DNA from 2 places in the Providencia sp. PROV_01 genome. Region 2 is predicted to be linked to the other one. Evidence: predicted binding sites of a transcription regulator. Region 2 holds the regulator's gene; the other holds the start of a gene.

Region 1 (7,918 bases), 2.4 Mb from region 2:
AGTGTAAGACCCCTTTGGCAATTAATGCACCTGAAAGGATCAACAAGGTATCACCGGGTAGGAAAGCGGCGGGAAGAACGCCATTTTCTAAAACAATGACAACAAAAAGTACGGTATAAATAACCCAAAGCACTTCAGGGTTGGAGAGTTTAAGGAAATCGTGGTGCCAAAGTGCCAGTACGATTTCGCGTAGGACTTCCATAATCATTCCTGTATCTGCGTAAAAGCGAATTTCTTTATCATCTATATTACAGGAAAAAAAGGGTTCAAGTTTGATTTGTTTGATGAATTAATCATTGAGTGGATAAATTGCAGGAAATATTTAATGATTATCCTGCAATTAACATCTTGATTTAAGCTACAAATTAAATTCGCTCAAAAGCTAATTGTAAGTCGTGAATTAAATCATCGGTGTGCTCTAAACCGATATGCACTCGGAAGAAGGTGCCTTCTTTTGGTGAAAAATCATACTGCCGCATACTGAGCAAATCTTCTTTTTGGTATCCCAAAATCAGCGATTCAAAACCCCCCCATGAATAACCCATTTTAAAATGATTAAAATTATCAAGAAAAGCGGTAAATTGCTCCGTGGTTAAGCGTGATTTTAGTTGGAAAGAGAACAGACCATTAGAGCCTGTAAAATCACGAATAAAGAATTCATGACTCGGAGAATTCTCAAGTGCCGGGTGAAAAACCTGTTCAACTTCAGGACGTTGCTGTAACCAATTAGCAACTTGTAAGCTATTAATTTGATGCTGTTTTAATCGAGTCGGTAATGTATGCAGGCCACGATTAGCCATATAAACAGTGTCTGGGTCAGCTGTTTGACCTAAGAGATAAGAATTTTCACGTAATGTTTCAATACAGCGTTGGTTTGCCACAGCAAGGCCGAGCATTCCGTCGGAATGGCCATTGATATATTTAGTTGCTGATTGGATTGAAACGTCAACATCAAATAATAATGGTTTAAGTAAGACGCCCGCAGCCCAAGTGTTATCAATCATAATGACAATTTCAGGCGATTTAGCACGTATAGCTTTTACGATTGCAGGTAAGTCATGAACTTCCATGGTGATAGAGCCGGGGGATTCTAAGAATACAATACGTGTATTGGATTGTATTAAATCAGCAATCCCCGTTCCGATTAGGGGATCAAAATACGTGGTTTGGACATTTAACTTAGTGAGAATATTGTCGCAAAAATTTTGGGTTGGGTCATAAGCTGAACCGGTAACAAGGATATGTTCGCCTGCAGAGATAAAGGACAAAATGGCATTGGTAATTGCGGCAGCACCTGAAGGGTAAAGGACACAACCTGCACCTGCTTCTAATTCTGTCATGGCTTCTTGGAAAGCAAAATGTGTTTGCGTACCACGGCGTCCATAAAATAGTACGTTATTTGCACGATGGCGAGTTGCATGTCGTTTTTCTTCAAGCGTATCAAAAATAATAGAAGAAGCTCGTTGAATAACGGGGTTTACTCCTTTTTGTGTGTATTTAGGGTTTCGCCCAATATGAACTAATTGTGTTTCAGGTTTTATGTCTGCCATGATTTTTCCCTACACAGGATGTGAACTAGTTAAACTCAAAGGTGATTTATACTAAGACGTTAAATGATCCTGATAGAAATGTAACCTGAGTATTCTTCAACTTTCAATTCATAGGTAAGTCTCATTTTCTCAGGTTGCGTATGAACACTTAATTGAGCTATGAATTATTAAGGAAAATAACCGCATAATAGAGAAGGACATGTTTGTCTAAACGCAAAAAAATATAAAAAAATCGCGAATACTAATGATAATTACTATCAATTCGCGCTGTGTTTGATATCATCAGCACCGTCTTTTTGAAAAGAGACGGACAGCGCGAGTCAAATTTCGCTTTTAAAGGTTAGTCGATGAATGGCACAATCATCGATATGAATTTTATTATACAACACTAAAAAGAGAGTAAAGGCCAACTGATGCGTAAACTAACAGCTTCTATTCTATTGGCGTTCGGCTTGATGGGTACGGCAGTCGCTGAAACCACACCTGCAACAACACCAGCTGCGTCTCAAAATACACCATCAACACAACCGGCAGTAAACCCGGCTGCACCAACAACAACACCAAGTGCTGAAGTTGCATCAGTACCCGCTGAGCCTGTACAAGGCGAAGCTGTGAACACAACAGTTGTTAATGAAAACATTGAAATTGCAACAGAAGCACCAACAGGAGGTTTTGATCAAGACTTATCTGTTTGGGGAATGTACCAAAATGCAGATAACGTGGTTAAAACCGTTATGATTGGTTTGGTGATTGCTTCTGTTATTACATGGGCGCTATTTTTCTCAAAAGGTTTGGAGATTTTAGTTGCTCGCCGTCGCTTAAAAGCAGAAGCGAAAGCGATTGCTGAGGTAAAATCACTTGATGAGGCGGTCAGTATTGCAGAAGGCTTCAAAGCAAATAGCATTACTCGTATGTTATTAAATGAAGCTGTTACTGAGCGAGCTTTATCAGCGAATAGCTCTGATTTATCAGGTACAAAAGAGCGCACATCATTCCGCCTAGAAAGGGCTGTTGCTGCTATTAGCCGTTATATGGGGCGTGGCAATGGTTATTTGGCTACTATTGGTGCGATTTCTCCATTCGTCGGTTTATTTGGAACTGTCTGGGGGATCATGAATAGCTTTATCGGGATTGCCCACTCACAAACCACTAACCTTGCTGTTGTTGCGCCAGGTATTGCAGAAGCATTATTAGCAACAGCAATCGGTCTTATTGCCGCTATCCCTGCGGTTGTGATTTATAATATTTTTGCTCGTATGATCAACAACTATCGTGGTCAAGTAGGAGATGTCGCTGCTCAGTCCGCATTGTTACTGGGGCGTGATCTTGATCTGGCAAATAGCAAAGCAAGGTAATTATTATGGCAATGCGTTTAGGTGACGAACAAGACGATAGCGGTGAAATGCATGAAATTAACGTAACACCTTTTATCGATGTTATGTTGGTTTTATTGATTATCTTTATGGTTGCGGCACCATTGGCAACAGTTGATATTAAAGTCGACTTACCCGCCTCGACAGCGAAGCCGCAGCCGCGTCCAGAAAAACCCGTTTTTTTAACGGTGAAATCGGACAGCCAGCTTTTTATTGGGGACCAAGCTGTGACAAAAGAACAGCTTGCTTCTACACTTGACCAAGCAACAAGTTCTAATAAGGAAACGACAATCTTTTTCCAAGCGGACAAGAGTGTTGATTATGAAACTATGATGGATGTAATGAATGCATTGCGTCAATCTGGGTACTTGAAGATTGGTTTAGTGGGTATGGAAGCAACAACTTCAAAATAAGCGAATTACATCGTATAAACGCGTTTTATCGTTAAGGGTAAAACGCGTTTTTTTATTATCTAACTATGCCTTAAGGTAAGCCTGTGGCGATCTAATTTACCTTTGGCACTATTTTTGTCTATCTCATCACATTTATTTTGCTAATTAGATTTCTTTTTAAGAATTTTATTCTTATTTGACGCTTTCTATTCGTAATTTGATAGGCTGGGGTGGCTATTGCACTCATTGTTTCACTCTATTTAGGATATTTTTGCTTGTATTTTCTATAAGCAATGAAACATCTTATTAATTTTTATAATGAATCATTGTTTGTTTTTTCTTTATTATCACAGTAATGTCTATTGATTTTACCTTTTTTACTATTTATCTATTAGTTACATTGATTCATTTTCTTGGTTTTTTAATTTTTAAATGCGAGTTAAATAGCATATTAATGCTGATTATTTTATCAAAAGTAATGTAATATCGATGTGAAACTTAACGAAAAATAAACCATATTATAAGTAAGGATTTATGTGGGGATCATTTTTAATCTATTTGACCTAATTCCTTATCAGATTGGTGGTTATTTTGTAAGGGAAGGATTCATCAGAAAAGTTATTATTTATCATGAGCCTGATTGTTTTTATATTTAATTCGTAGGTTAATAAATTTTAATTACGTAAATACCATTAATATTTATAATTGAAAAATATGTAAGTTTTATTAATGTTCAGAATGTTTTATTATTCCAGAAAATATATTTGTAAAGCTATGTGATATATATTAATTAATATTAAATTTACTTTTAAATTTTAAGTAAATTGTTTTCTATAAAAAATGTAAATTGTTTGTAATATCTTAACTATAGGTTAAATATTTTGCCTGATTTCGGTTTTTTCAATGTATCTATTTGATTTTAATTGCTTTGTTGCATGGTTTTTGTAGCTTATCATGAAAATAAAAAAACACTTGCGCAACAAAAGTGTTGCGCTATAATGCAACCAATAACATTTAGAAACACTTTTAAATACTTTATTATACTGAGTTATCTATTTTTATAATTTACTTATGCTAGGGAATCAATAAGGCCAATGCTAATTTGGAAATAATACAAAGTTAGTGAACGTTTAGGCCTTTGTATTAAAAATAGTTATAATTACTTAACAAGTAGGTCAGCTAAGTGAACGTATTTATACTGTGAGATAAGTGTTATTACTGGAGTCAAATGGGCTGACTACAGACTACGCATAGCAAGCGTCGCCGTAATACGGCAATTTCATATTATACTCTTCTATAGATAAAATAAGACTACACTTCCAGCGTTATCATTGAGATAGCGCTTTTTTTTTATTCTCATCTATTTCTTTAAATCTGAGTGTGCTCAAGATCAATCTGTCTCTCGTTTTATGATGAAATAACTTCACGAAAAAATTTATCGGAGTATGATGTTGCCACTTCGCTGTGGGGATCGATATAAATACTTATAACGATAATTATACAACGGCGAATTTCTCTGCCAAGGTCTGGCGTGAATGAATTGGAAGTAACAATGACTTGGTCTGATTTTAAATCTCGCTATCTCATCGGTTTTTGGAAACCATTACCTGCAGTTATTGCCGCAGGTATCTTATCAACCTATTACTTTGGCTTGACCGGCACATTCTGGGCGGTCACGGGTGAGTTTACGCGTTGGGGCGGGCACATCATGCAATTATTTGGTGCAGAGCCAGAGACATGGGGCTATTTTAAAGTTATTGGTTTTGAGGGTACACCTCTGGATCGTATTGATGGCGTGATGATCATTGGTATGTTTGCAGGGTGTTTTGCCGCTGCATTATGGGCCAATAATATTAAATTACGAATGCCTCAGCATCGGATACGTATTTTTCAAGCTATTTTAGGCGGTATTATCGCTGGATTTGGTGCTCGTTTGGCGATGGGGTGTAATTTAGCTGCATTCTTTACTGGTATCCCTCAATTTTCATTACACGCATGGTATTTTGCTGTTGCTACTGCGGCAGGGTCATACTTTGGTGCGAAATTCACACTAATGCCAATGTTTCGCATTCCTGTGAAACTGAAAAAAGTCAGCACCGCATCGCCGTTAACACAAAATCATAATGTGGCGAAAAGGCGCTTTAAACTGGGAATGGTGATTTTCACTTTAGCACTGGCTTGGGGCTTTTATACCTTATTAGACTCCCCAGTAATGGGGTTTGCCATTTTATGTGGTATTGGCTTCGGGTTACTGATTGAAAGAGCACAAATTTGTTTTACCTCTGCATTTCGTGATCTGTGGATCACCGGACGCACCCATATGGCGAAAGCTATCATTATTGGTATGGCGGTCAGTGCGATTGGTATTTTCAGCTATGTGCAGTTAGGTGCAACGCCAAAAATTTTATGGGCTGGGCCGAATGCCGTCATTGGTGGATTACTGTTTGGCTTCGGTATTGTACTCGCTGGTGGCTGTGAAACGGGCTGGATGTACCGTGCGGTAGAAGGCCAGGTTCATTATTGGTGGGTAGGTTTTGGTAATATTATTGGTGCTACAGTACTGGCTTACTACTGGGATGGCTTAGGCCCTTGGCTAGCGACTGATTTTGACAAAGTTAATTTACTTGAAACCTTTGGACCAGAAGGTGGATTACTGGTCACTTATGGGTTATTAGCGGTCGCATTTGTACTGATGTTGGTCTGGGAAAAACATTTTTTCCGTAAACGTTCTCAAAAAGCATCTAATGTATCCGTGGAGGTTGTATGAGTAAGAAAGACATTATCCCTGATTACCGGTTAGATATGGTCGGCGAACCTTGTCCATACCCAGCAGTGGCAACATTAGAAGCAATGCCATCGTTGAAAAAAGGTGAAATATTAGAGGTAGTAAGTGATTGCCCGCAGTCGATCAATAATATTCCTCTGGATGCGAAAAACTACGGTTATACTGTGTTGGATATTCAGCAAGATGGGCCGACTATTCGTTATCTTATCCAAAAATAACGAATACGCGTCATATTTTGCACTGTCGCGGCGTTGGCTTCATGCGTTAGCCCTAGTCACATACTTGTGTATGCTCCTAGGGTCTAACGCATTTGCCGCCTTGCGACAGAACAAACTATTTAGCGTATTGGTATTGGTCATGCTTCGTGCTGTAGCGTTGTTGACTGCACTTATAGGCTTACGCCTATTCCCTAATCACACTGCATGCTCCTAAGGCTCGGTTCGCTTGTCGCCTAGTTACAACCCGAATTATATAGGGTATCTTAGTGATACCCTGTAAATATTAAAGCGGTCGGTAAATCGGGAAATTGAACACGGTTAGTATAGGTGGTAGTTCGATTACTCTTCTTGTTCTTGCCAATTAGTAATATCTAGAACCAACTCACATTCGTCATCCATATAAGCGCCTGTTGGAACAAAACCAAGCTTTTTGTAGAACTCAAATGGGCTTTCTTCCCCTTCACCACAGCTATTATAAAGGCGAGGATAACCTTTTCTCTTTAAATACTGGATGACTTGAACTAAAGCTTCTCGGCCAAACCCCAGTTTTTGGTAGGGTTCTGCAATCATAAAGCGCCAAAGCATAATGCCGTCATATTCTAACTCATCGTCATCTAGCCCTGAATGCAGCATGATAAAACCAACAGGGACATCATCAGCGTATATGCCTCGATACCATGCACAATCAGAAAATTGTGCTTCCACCATGGAATAGGCGTTATCTGCTACCATATTACGCTGTGCCTCACTAAGTGTATGACTTAGTAAGCAAATTTCAGAAAAATTTTCTGCAGTGACTTTTTGTAGGGTAACCAGTGAATTTTCATCTAATTCAGGTTCGATGAGCTCTTTCATAACATTTCCTTCGACAGAATATTGACCATAATCATCAGTGATGGATTATTTTTATTATTGTTGTTGAACATAATTAAATATCAGAAATTTGCGATATGGATATAAATCAATCAACCAGAGATTTCACAACCAGTCAATGACTTAATTGTGGCTATGTAAGCGGGATCTAAAAAGTGATGGCAACTTACTTAAGTGTTAGTTGCCATTGTGAGAGCAATAGAGGATATGGAAACAAATTTAGTGTTCGGCTTCACCACCTAAGACATCAATCAAGCGAGCGATTAATGCACTGAGTTCACCGGTCATTAAGACGTAATCAGCATCAAATTTTTGAGCGTAGTCTTCTTTGGCGATGTCATCATTTTGGTCTTTTAATGTATCGCTAAATTTGAGGCGTTTTAGTGAACCATCGTCAGATAACATGAACTGGATACGCTCTTCCCAATCTAAGGCCAGTTTGGTAACGAGCTTGCCAGCTTCAATGTGGTTTGCGATTTCATCAGAAATTAGGTCTTGTTTCTTACAGCGGATAATACCACCTTCTTCTAAGATAGCTTTTAGCTCTGCTTCATCCATGACAGCAAAGCCTTGTGGTAATGAGCCTGAACGGATCCACTCAGTAAGTGTTAGCTCTATAGGGTCTTTAAAAGTCAGAGGAACGACAGGTAAAGAACCTAGGCTTTTGCGAAGTAAAGCTAAATTATCTTCAGCGCGTTTTGCGCTTGCGGCATCAACAATAATTAAT
Region 2 (7,918 bases):
GTAAAATGAAACATCGATTAGACAAAAACCGTTATAACAGCTTTTTGCCTTCACACTTGGCGATATTAAAAACTCCCCCATCTTACTTGGCACTTTACGTCGCTATTTCTATTAGTGTGGGTATTTTTCTTGCTGTGACTTGGTCGTTTTTTGGTAAGTTGGATATTCAAGCCACCACGCAGGGTAAACTTATTGTTTCAGGGCGAACACAATTAATTCAAGCGTTTGAATTAAGCCGTTTAGAACATATTCATGTTACTGATGGGCAAACAGTAAAACAAGGCGATCCTTTAATTACCGTCAATGTGTTAGGTGTTGACCAAGATATTCTAAGTTTAAATTATCAACACAACTTCCATTTGGCCGAAATAGTAATTTATCAAGCATTGATTTCACAACAGCCTATTGAGCAGTTACCTCTATTTAATCAATTAACTGAACTAGAGCAAAACAACACGCGGGCTAGCTATCAAACACAAAAATTAGAATTTGATTCATTAATGAATGAACTTAATAATGAAATTCAATTGAATACCGTCAATCAACAAGCCCGAAAAGATGAATTACTTACCATCAACTCCCTTATTGTCAATATCAAAAAACGCCTCGATGCACACCATTCGTTAACTGAAAAACAGTTAATCAGTCAAAAGGAATTTTTAGAACAAGAGCGAGAGCTATTAATCGCTAAAAAAGAAAAAGTGACCAAATTATCTGAGCTTTCAATTCTGAAAAGCCAGCACCATGCCTTAAATGAAAAAATAGACCGGATAAAAGCCCAAAAAAACCAAGAGTGGGATGAGAAATACAAACAAGCTGACTTTAAACGAGCTTCTCTTGAGCAAGAACTATTAAAAAATAAAGAAAGAAATCAATTAGAAATTATACGAGCCCCCGTTGATGGCACTATTCAACAGCTTGCTACACACACTTTAGGAGCTGTATTGCAACCCGCACAGCAACTAATGGCTGTTGTTCCTAACAATAATGTTCAATTAGCTGAAATTAAAATCTTGAACAAAGACATTGGGTTCATCCATGAAGGGTTGAGAGCAGAGGTGAAAATAGATGCATTCCCTTACACACGTTATGGCACGATTGAAGGTGAAGTGATTTCCATATCGCGCGACAGTACTCTCGATGAAAAGCTTGGATTAGTGTTCTTAGGGCAAATTGGTCTTAACCAAAAAGAACTATCCGTTGATGGTGAATCTATTGAACTGACTCCCGGTTTATCCATTGTGGCAGAAATAAAAACGGATAAACGCCGTATTATTGACTACTTGCTTAGCCCTATTAATGAATACACCTCAAACGCGATGAGAGAAAAATAATCGATGGAACAGTTTAATAATCATGGCTTGGATGCCTTAGTTTGGGTGGCTAAATATTACCAAAACAATGTTTCATCAGATCAACTCAGGCACGCAATTGGTATGCAAACTATATCTCCTACAGAGTGGGAAATTAGAGAGTGTGCACATACATTGGGGTATGAAACCGAGCTTATTACTGCACGATACACACAATTAATAACGCTACCTTTACCCGCTTTAATCTATATAGATGGTTTTTGGCAAGTTATTAGCCAAGAAAATGAATTAATTCTCATTAACCCTACTAATGAGGAACGAAAACCTATTCATAACTCTATTGGACATCAAGAAACTGAATATGATGTATTACTCATTAAGGAGCAATTAGAGCCAGAGCAAAAAAAGGCCTTTGGCTTTAGCTGGTTTATTCCCTCTGTTTTGCGACAACATGTTAAATTACGAAATATTTTTATTCTCTCTGCCATTATTCAGCTTTTCGCCTTAATTAGCCCGCTGTTGTTTCAGAATTTAATCGACAAAGTGTTAGTTGGTCGCAGTCTCTCAAATTTACATGTCATTGCATTGGCGATTTTTGCCATTGCTGTTGCAGAACCGATATATGGTTTTATTCGTAATAAAATTTTTAGTCATAGTAGTAGCCAGATCAGTGCTGAGTTGTCAGGGAAAATTTATCGCCACTTAATGGCCTTACCGTTAAATTATTTTAAGCTAAGGCCAACAGGGAAAATTATTGCCAGAATCCGTGAATTAGCCCATATAAGGCAATTTTTAACGGGCTCAACACTGATGCTGTTTATTGATTTTATCTTTGTCATCCTTTTTGTCGCAGTTTTATTTTCCTACAGTAGTTTGATGGCTTGGATTTTATTGGGCTCAATGGGGGTATTTTTTGTTTTATGGATGATACTCGGCCCCATTATTCGCCAACAAACTGAAAAATCTTATCAAGCGGATGAAAATGGTCTCACTTTTCTCACCGAAAGTATTACTGGGATTGAAACCATCAAAACAACCGCAACAGAAAAATACTTTAATCAACGTTGGAAAAAAATATTTAGCAAACAGCTAACTCAAAGCTTTAAAGTCTCAATGCGCAGTGAAGTAGCCTCTCAATTAATGACATTTGTGAGCAAAATAACGACTGCGATCCTTTTGTGGGTCGGTGTCAAAGAGGTATTAAATGGTGGAATTTCTCCTGGCGAATTAGTGGCATTTAATATGCTAAGTGCGCATGTTACGCAGCCCGTATTGCGGTTTGCCCAGGTTTGGCAAGATTTCCAACATACCATTATTTCATTACGCCGAGTGGGAGATATTCTTGATGAACCGGTAGAAAATGAACGTAAAGGGATTGCAAATACATCAAATATTCACGGAAAAATAGAGTTTCAAAATATCCGTTTTCGCTATCAACCTGATACACCTGAAGTTCTCAATAATTTATCCTTAATGGTTAATGCAGGTGAATTTATTGGTATTACTGGCCCCTCAGGTTCAGGAAAAAGTACCTTAACGAAATTATTACAGCGGCTTTATGTCCCACAACATGGGCAAGTTATTGTTGATGGCATGGATTTAGCTGTCGCAGATACCGTATCATTACGCCGAAAAATGAGCGTCGTATTACAAGAAAGTACCTTATTCGTTGGTTCTATCGCAGATAATATCCGTTTGAGTCATCCACAAGCGACTGACGAGCAGGTGATTCACGCAGCAAAATTAGCGGGAGCTTATGAATTTATCATGACATTGACTGATAATTTTAATTATCCCTTATCAGAAAAAGGCTCCAATCTTTCAGGTGGTCAACGTCAAAGGATTGCACTTGCGCGTGCATTACTCACCGAACCCGATATCTTAATTCTCGATGAGGCCACTTCTGCACTCGATTACGAGTCAGAAGCCGCCATTATGGAGAATATGCCATTAATTACTCAAGGAAGAACCGTCATTAGCATTGCTCATCGGCTAAATACGATTATGCACGCTGATAGGATATGTGTGATTTGCCAAGGAGAAGTACACGAGATGGATACCCACGAAAACTTACTCAAATCAAATGGTTTATACGCCAATTTATGGCACCAGCAGACACAATAATACGAATAAAAAAGCATCACGCTTATAGCAAGTGGTGCTTTTTTACCAAAAGCGCTCATTTTACAATCAATTAAACCCAATCATCATTGATGAAGCTATAGCACAAGGGGATTAGCTAGGGTATCATGGCGCGCTGAATTACTGGCACACCCTTTTAGCAGTTATAGACATGGCAAAAGAACAAACGGATCGAACGACACTAGATTTGTTCGCTGAGGAACGAAGGCCTGGGCGACCTAAAACAAGCCCGCTATCACGGGATGAACAACTGAGGATCAACAAACGCAACCAACTGAAACGAGATAAAGTGAAGGGATTGCGCAGAGTTGAATTGAAACTGAACGAAGACGCTGTCGCGGTATTGAATCAGTTAGCTGAAGATAAAAATATAAGCCGTAGTGAATTGATCGAAGAAATTTTGATGTCACAACTTGAACATGTTGATACATCAATACTCAAGTAACGTTATCTTGATAAATCACACAAATTTGACAGACTTAGCAACATTTTTTCGCCAAAATAAGGCGTAATATTCTATCTATTTTCGTTCTAAACGGGCTATAGAAGGCGAATTTTCACCTCTAGCTCTCTTAGAAAAACAAGAGGTTAATCACTTTATGGCAGTCATAGGCATTTTCTTCGGAAGTGACACAGGTAACACAGAAAATATTGCCAAAATGATCCAAGAAAGATTAGGCAAAGATGTAGCAGAAGTTCACGATATCGCGAAATGCAGCAAAGAAGATATTGAAGCTTTTGACATTCTACTTCTTGGTATTCCAACTTGGTATTATGGTGAAGCCCAATGTGACTGGGATGATTTCTTCCCTACTCTCGAAGAGATTGATTTCGAAGGTAAACTTGTCGCCTTATTTGGTTGTGGAGACCAAGAAGACTACGCTGAATATTTCTGTGATGCTATGGGTACGATCCGCGATATTATCGAACCACGTGGTGCTGTTATTGTTGGTCACTGGCCAACAGAAGGTTATCACTTTGAAGTATCCAAAGGCATGGCAGATGACAACCATTTTATTGGTTTAGCTATTGATGAAGATCGTCAACCTGAGCTAACTGATGAACGTGTTGATGCATGGGTAAAACAAATCTCTGAAGAAATGTCTTTAGCTGAAATTTTAGGCTGATAGACTACATAAAGAACCCTTACCCATAGATTACACCACTGTCTTACACAAAATGAACCCCAAAGCCAGTGGCGTAGTCTAAAATAACCGATAAGGTATCCTAATAGGATAGGTTCTCAAGAGATTATCAAAATAATGAGACAATGCATGGTTTCTATTTTTATTTTCCATGCCTATAATTGTAAATCAGTTTAGAAGACAACTGTATTGATGTTAAAAATGTCTCATTATTGTTAAATTTATGATTTAAGATACAGGACAAACCCGCATGACAGACAACAATAAAGCATTGAAAAATGCTGGACTCAAAGTCACTCTTCCAAGATTAAAAATTTTGGAAGTACTTCAAGAGCCTGAGTGCCACCACGTCAGTGCGGAAGATCTCTATAAAAAGCTGATCGATATGGGTGAAGAGATCGGGTTAGCAACTGTATACCGCGTGTTAAACCAGTTTGATGATGCCGGTATCGTAACCCGTCACAACTTCGAGGGGGGTAAATCTGTATTCGAACTAACTCAGCAGCATCACCATGACCATTTAATCTGTTTAGATTGTGGAAAAGTGATTGAGTTTACTGACGAATCCATTGAAACCCGCCAAAAGAATATCGCTGCTCGCCATGGCATTAAACTATCTAACCATAGTTTATATCTATATGGTCATTGCGCAGATGGTGATTGCCGTGACAATGCTGACGCACACGAAGCAAAAGAGTAATAGTATTCAACCATCGTTGATGAAACATCATGGTTAAAAATGCCAAAACCCTGATAATACAATTTTATCGGGGTTTTTTATTTTAAGTATTAATATTCCCTTTTTTACTCGATTAGTGATAATTGCTAGTAAGTAACTTAAACACAATTATTTATCACTGTATTTTAGCAACAATGCAAGATTTTTATAAAAACTATAATAGTTGCAATTCAAATCAAAACCCTTATATTATTTCAGAGATAAATATATTCCGTTATCTAGAATAATACTTTACATATCAAAGTGGTATATAAATAACATCATAGATGATTCCAAACACTTCATACTATTTAAAATTATTTAATTACCTTACTATAATTTCAACTCCAAATTAGAGAGTTAATGATCCAAATGTAGTCATAACGTTAAATCATCATTTAAATGCGTAATTACATTTATTGACTAAACTAATTGAGTACTTTAGTAATTTGTAAGAGATTAACTGATGAAAAAAAACTATCTTTTTCTCAATACAAGTTTTTTCTTCTGGTTTCTTACTTTAATAGGGTGGTTTTTTAGCTATTCGTCTATCACCTTATTTTCGTTTGTATTATCAATACTGTTCTTGATCGTATACTTCAATCAAAAAAAGGTAAGTAAAATGTTCACCAAAAGACAAAACAAGCCCACGCCTACAGCGACGTCCCCTTCTATAAGTAATGAGCCTGAAGTGACTACAAAAATAGAAGAACAAATAACACTGTCAACTCCGACTATTAGTGAAGAAAAATCGAATACGATTATCTCTAGGGACGTTATTTTTGAAGGAAATATTACGTCTAATGAGCAAGTGCATATCTATGGGAAAGTCATTGGAAATATAACAGGAAAAGAAAATACGGTTAAAGTTATGTTAAACGGCCAAGTTACGGGAAATATCACCTGCAAAGAACTGGTGGTTAATGGTCGTATTGAAGGTGAATGCTTATCTGATACTATTTGTATTGAAAATAATGGGGAAATCCACGGTACTATCCATTACAGTAGTTTATCAATTAAAAAAGGGGGAATTTTATCTGGCCAAGCACAAGTTAAAAACCCACCCCATCAATCAGAAAAAGTTACCGTATTAAAAGATAAATTAAAACAAGATACCCTTATACTCAATGAAAGTGTAAATAACGCATCCTTGTAATCAAAAATAAAATAAGGTGAATAAATTCACCTTATTTTTAACTCTTAATATAAGTGTTTATTCTTGTCTTAATATTCCATTCAATATTAAAAATATATGGTAAGCCTTTAGCTATCAGGGCAAATGACTGCTTTAGTTTCTTTATAGCAGTCATTGCTACTAAAGGATTTTACTAATTAGAATACCGTGAATGGCATCATCACCATAAATTTAATATCTTTTTCATCTTGGAAGATATTTCCGTAACCACCGCCATAGCTCGGAATATCTGTATGGTTATCATACTTGGTAAAATGCAGTTTAAATAGCGTATCTTTTGCTCGACCTGATTGTACGGTATATAAAATATCAAAGTTCCATGCACTTTCTTTTAAGCGTACATCCTGAGCATATTGGCTATTAGTACTTGGTTTAGCATCCCATCCATAAATATATGAGGTTCCAACCTTCCATCCAGCTAAGTCCCAATTTTTTAAATCATACATAACACCGGCCATAACGGCTTTTTCATTATTAGCATTCCAATCCGAACGGCCATCCCACCAAATGTCCATGCGACCATTTGATGTTGCCCAACCGGGGGTCATACGCTGTAGGAAATAACCTTGGTTACCTTTGGCTTTTACATAGGTTCCTTCTAATTTAAAATCAAATTCATCGTAAGTGTAGCCTAGTGTCATCGCTTGCAACCAAGCTAAACCGTCATAAACATCGTTAACTCCACCGCCTGAAACCTTATCTTTTGCACCATAAAATTGATAAGACATACGTAAGTCACGGTCAACAACAGGAACTGCATAGGAAACCTTGGCAAAATATTGATCCATATAGCTTTTAGCTTGCCCATATGCCCCTTCTAAGACTAAATTGTTTTTAAAGTCATATTTAAAGCCAATTGAGTGTAAATAACTGATCCCAGTTTCACCATCCGCTTCACGAAAGTCATACATGCTACGGTACCAAGGTGCTTTATAGCGGTCAGTCCACATATAGGACATGCTAAGTTCACCATTTTGCTCAAAATCAAACACCCCGCCTACCTCTAATCCGCGATATGTACCCGGCATATAGCTCCAGTGGGATGCGAGTATAGTTTGACCAGTAGGTTGAATATAGCCACCTCTACCCCAGAAAGGGCCATATTTCAATTTTGCAGCAGCCTTATAAAAAGTCACACCACTACGATCTCCAGTCCATTTTTCATCCCAACGTGATTTCGCATCACTAAAGCCGATTTCATTGGGTGCAGCTGGCCCACTATTAGATAACTCAATAGCGGTAAAACCCGCTAAATCTAGCCCGATGATGTCCTGAAAATAACCGGATGAGAAATCAAGACTGGCATTAAATGTTGAGTGTTTAAGATTATCCGCATACTTTTTATATTTATCGCTATTTGGGTCTAAATCTTTACGTGAACGATCGCGTTGCCAGTAGTAAAGGC

Evidence for each region. The regulator Fur, encoded in region 2, represses iron uptake genes when iron is present. The targets are predictions, from matches to a motif close to ATAATAATGAGAACNACTATCAA.
Region 1: a site for Fur is predicted at 1,789-1,811, ahead of exbB (tonB-system energizer ExbB). Genes of this name have one in related genera too.

Annotation. Positions count from the first base shown of each region.
Region 1 is NZ_JBRFKD010000002.1:1,060,792-1,068,709, forward strand. Features, by position in the region: gene ACU696_RS05420 (DedA family protein) at 1-202, opposite strand, end outside; gene metC (cystathionine beta-lyase) at 366-1,550, opposite strand; gene exbB (tonB-system energizer ExbB) at 1,964-2,905, shown strand; gene exbD (TonB system transport protein ExbD) at 2,911-3,336, shown strand; gene yedE (selenium metabolism membrane protein YedE/FdhT) at 4,868-6,082, shown strand; gene yedF (sulfurtransferase-like selenium metabolism protein YedF) at 6,079-6,318, shown strand; gene ACU696_RS05450 (GNAT family N-acetyltransferase) at 6,658-7,173, opposite strand; gene rdgC (recombination-associated protein RdgC) at 7,411-7,918, opposite strand, start outside.
Region 2 is NZ_JBRFKD010000002.1:3,428,453-3,436,370, forward strand. Features, by position in the region: gene ACU696_RS16750 (peptidase domain-containing ABC transporter) at 1-9, shown strand, start outside; gene ACU696_RS16755 (HlyD family type I secretion periplasmic adaptor subunit) at 6-1,334, shown strand; gene ACU696_RS16760 (type I secretion system permease/ATPase) at 1,338-3,437, shown strand; gene ybfE (LexA regulated protein) at 3,607-3,900, shown strand; gene fldA (flavodoxin FldA) at 4,055-4,582, shown strand; gene fur (ferric iron uptake transcriptional regulator) at 4,851-5,300, shown strand; gene ACU696_RS16780 (bactofilin family protein) at 5,941-6,474, shown strand; gene chiP (chitoporin ChiP) at 6,651-7,918, opposite strand, start outside.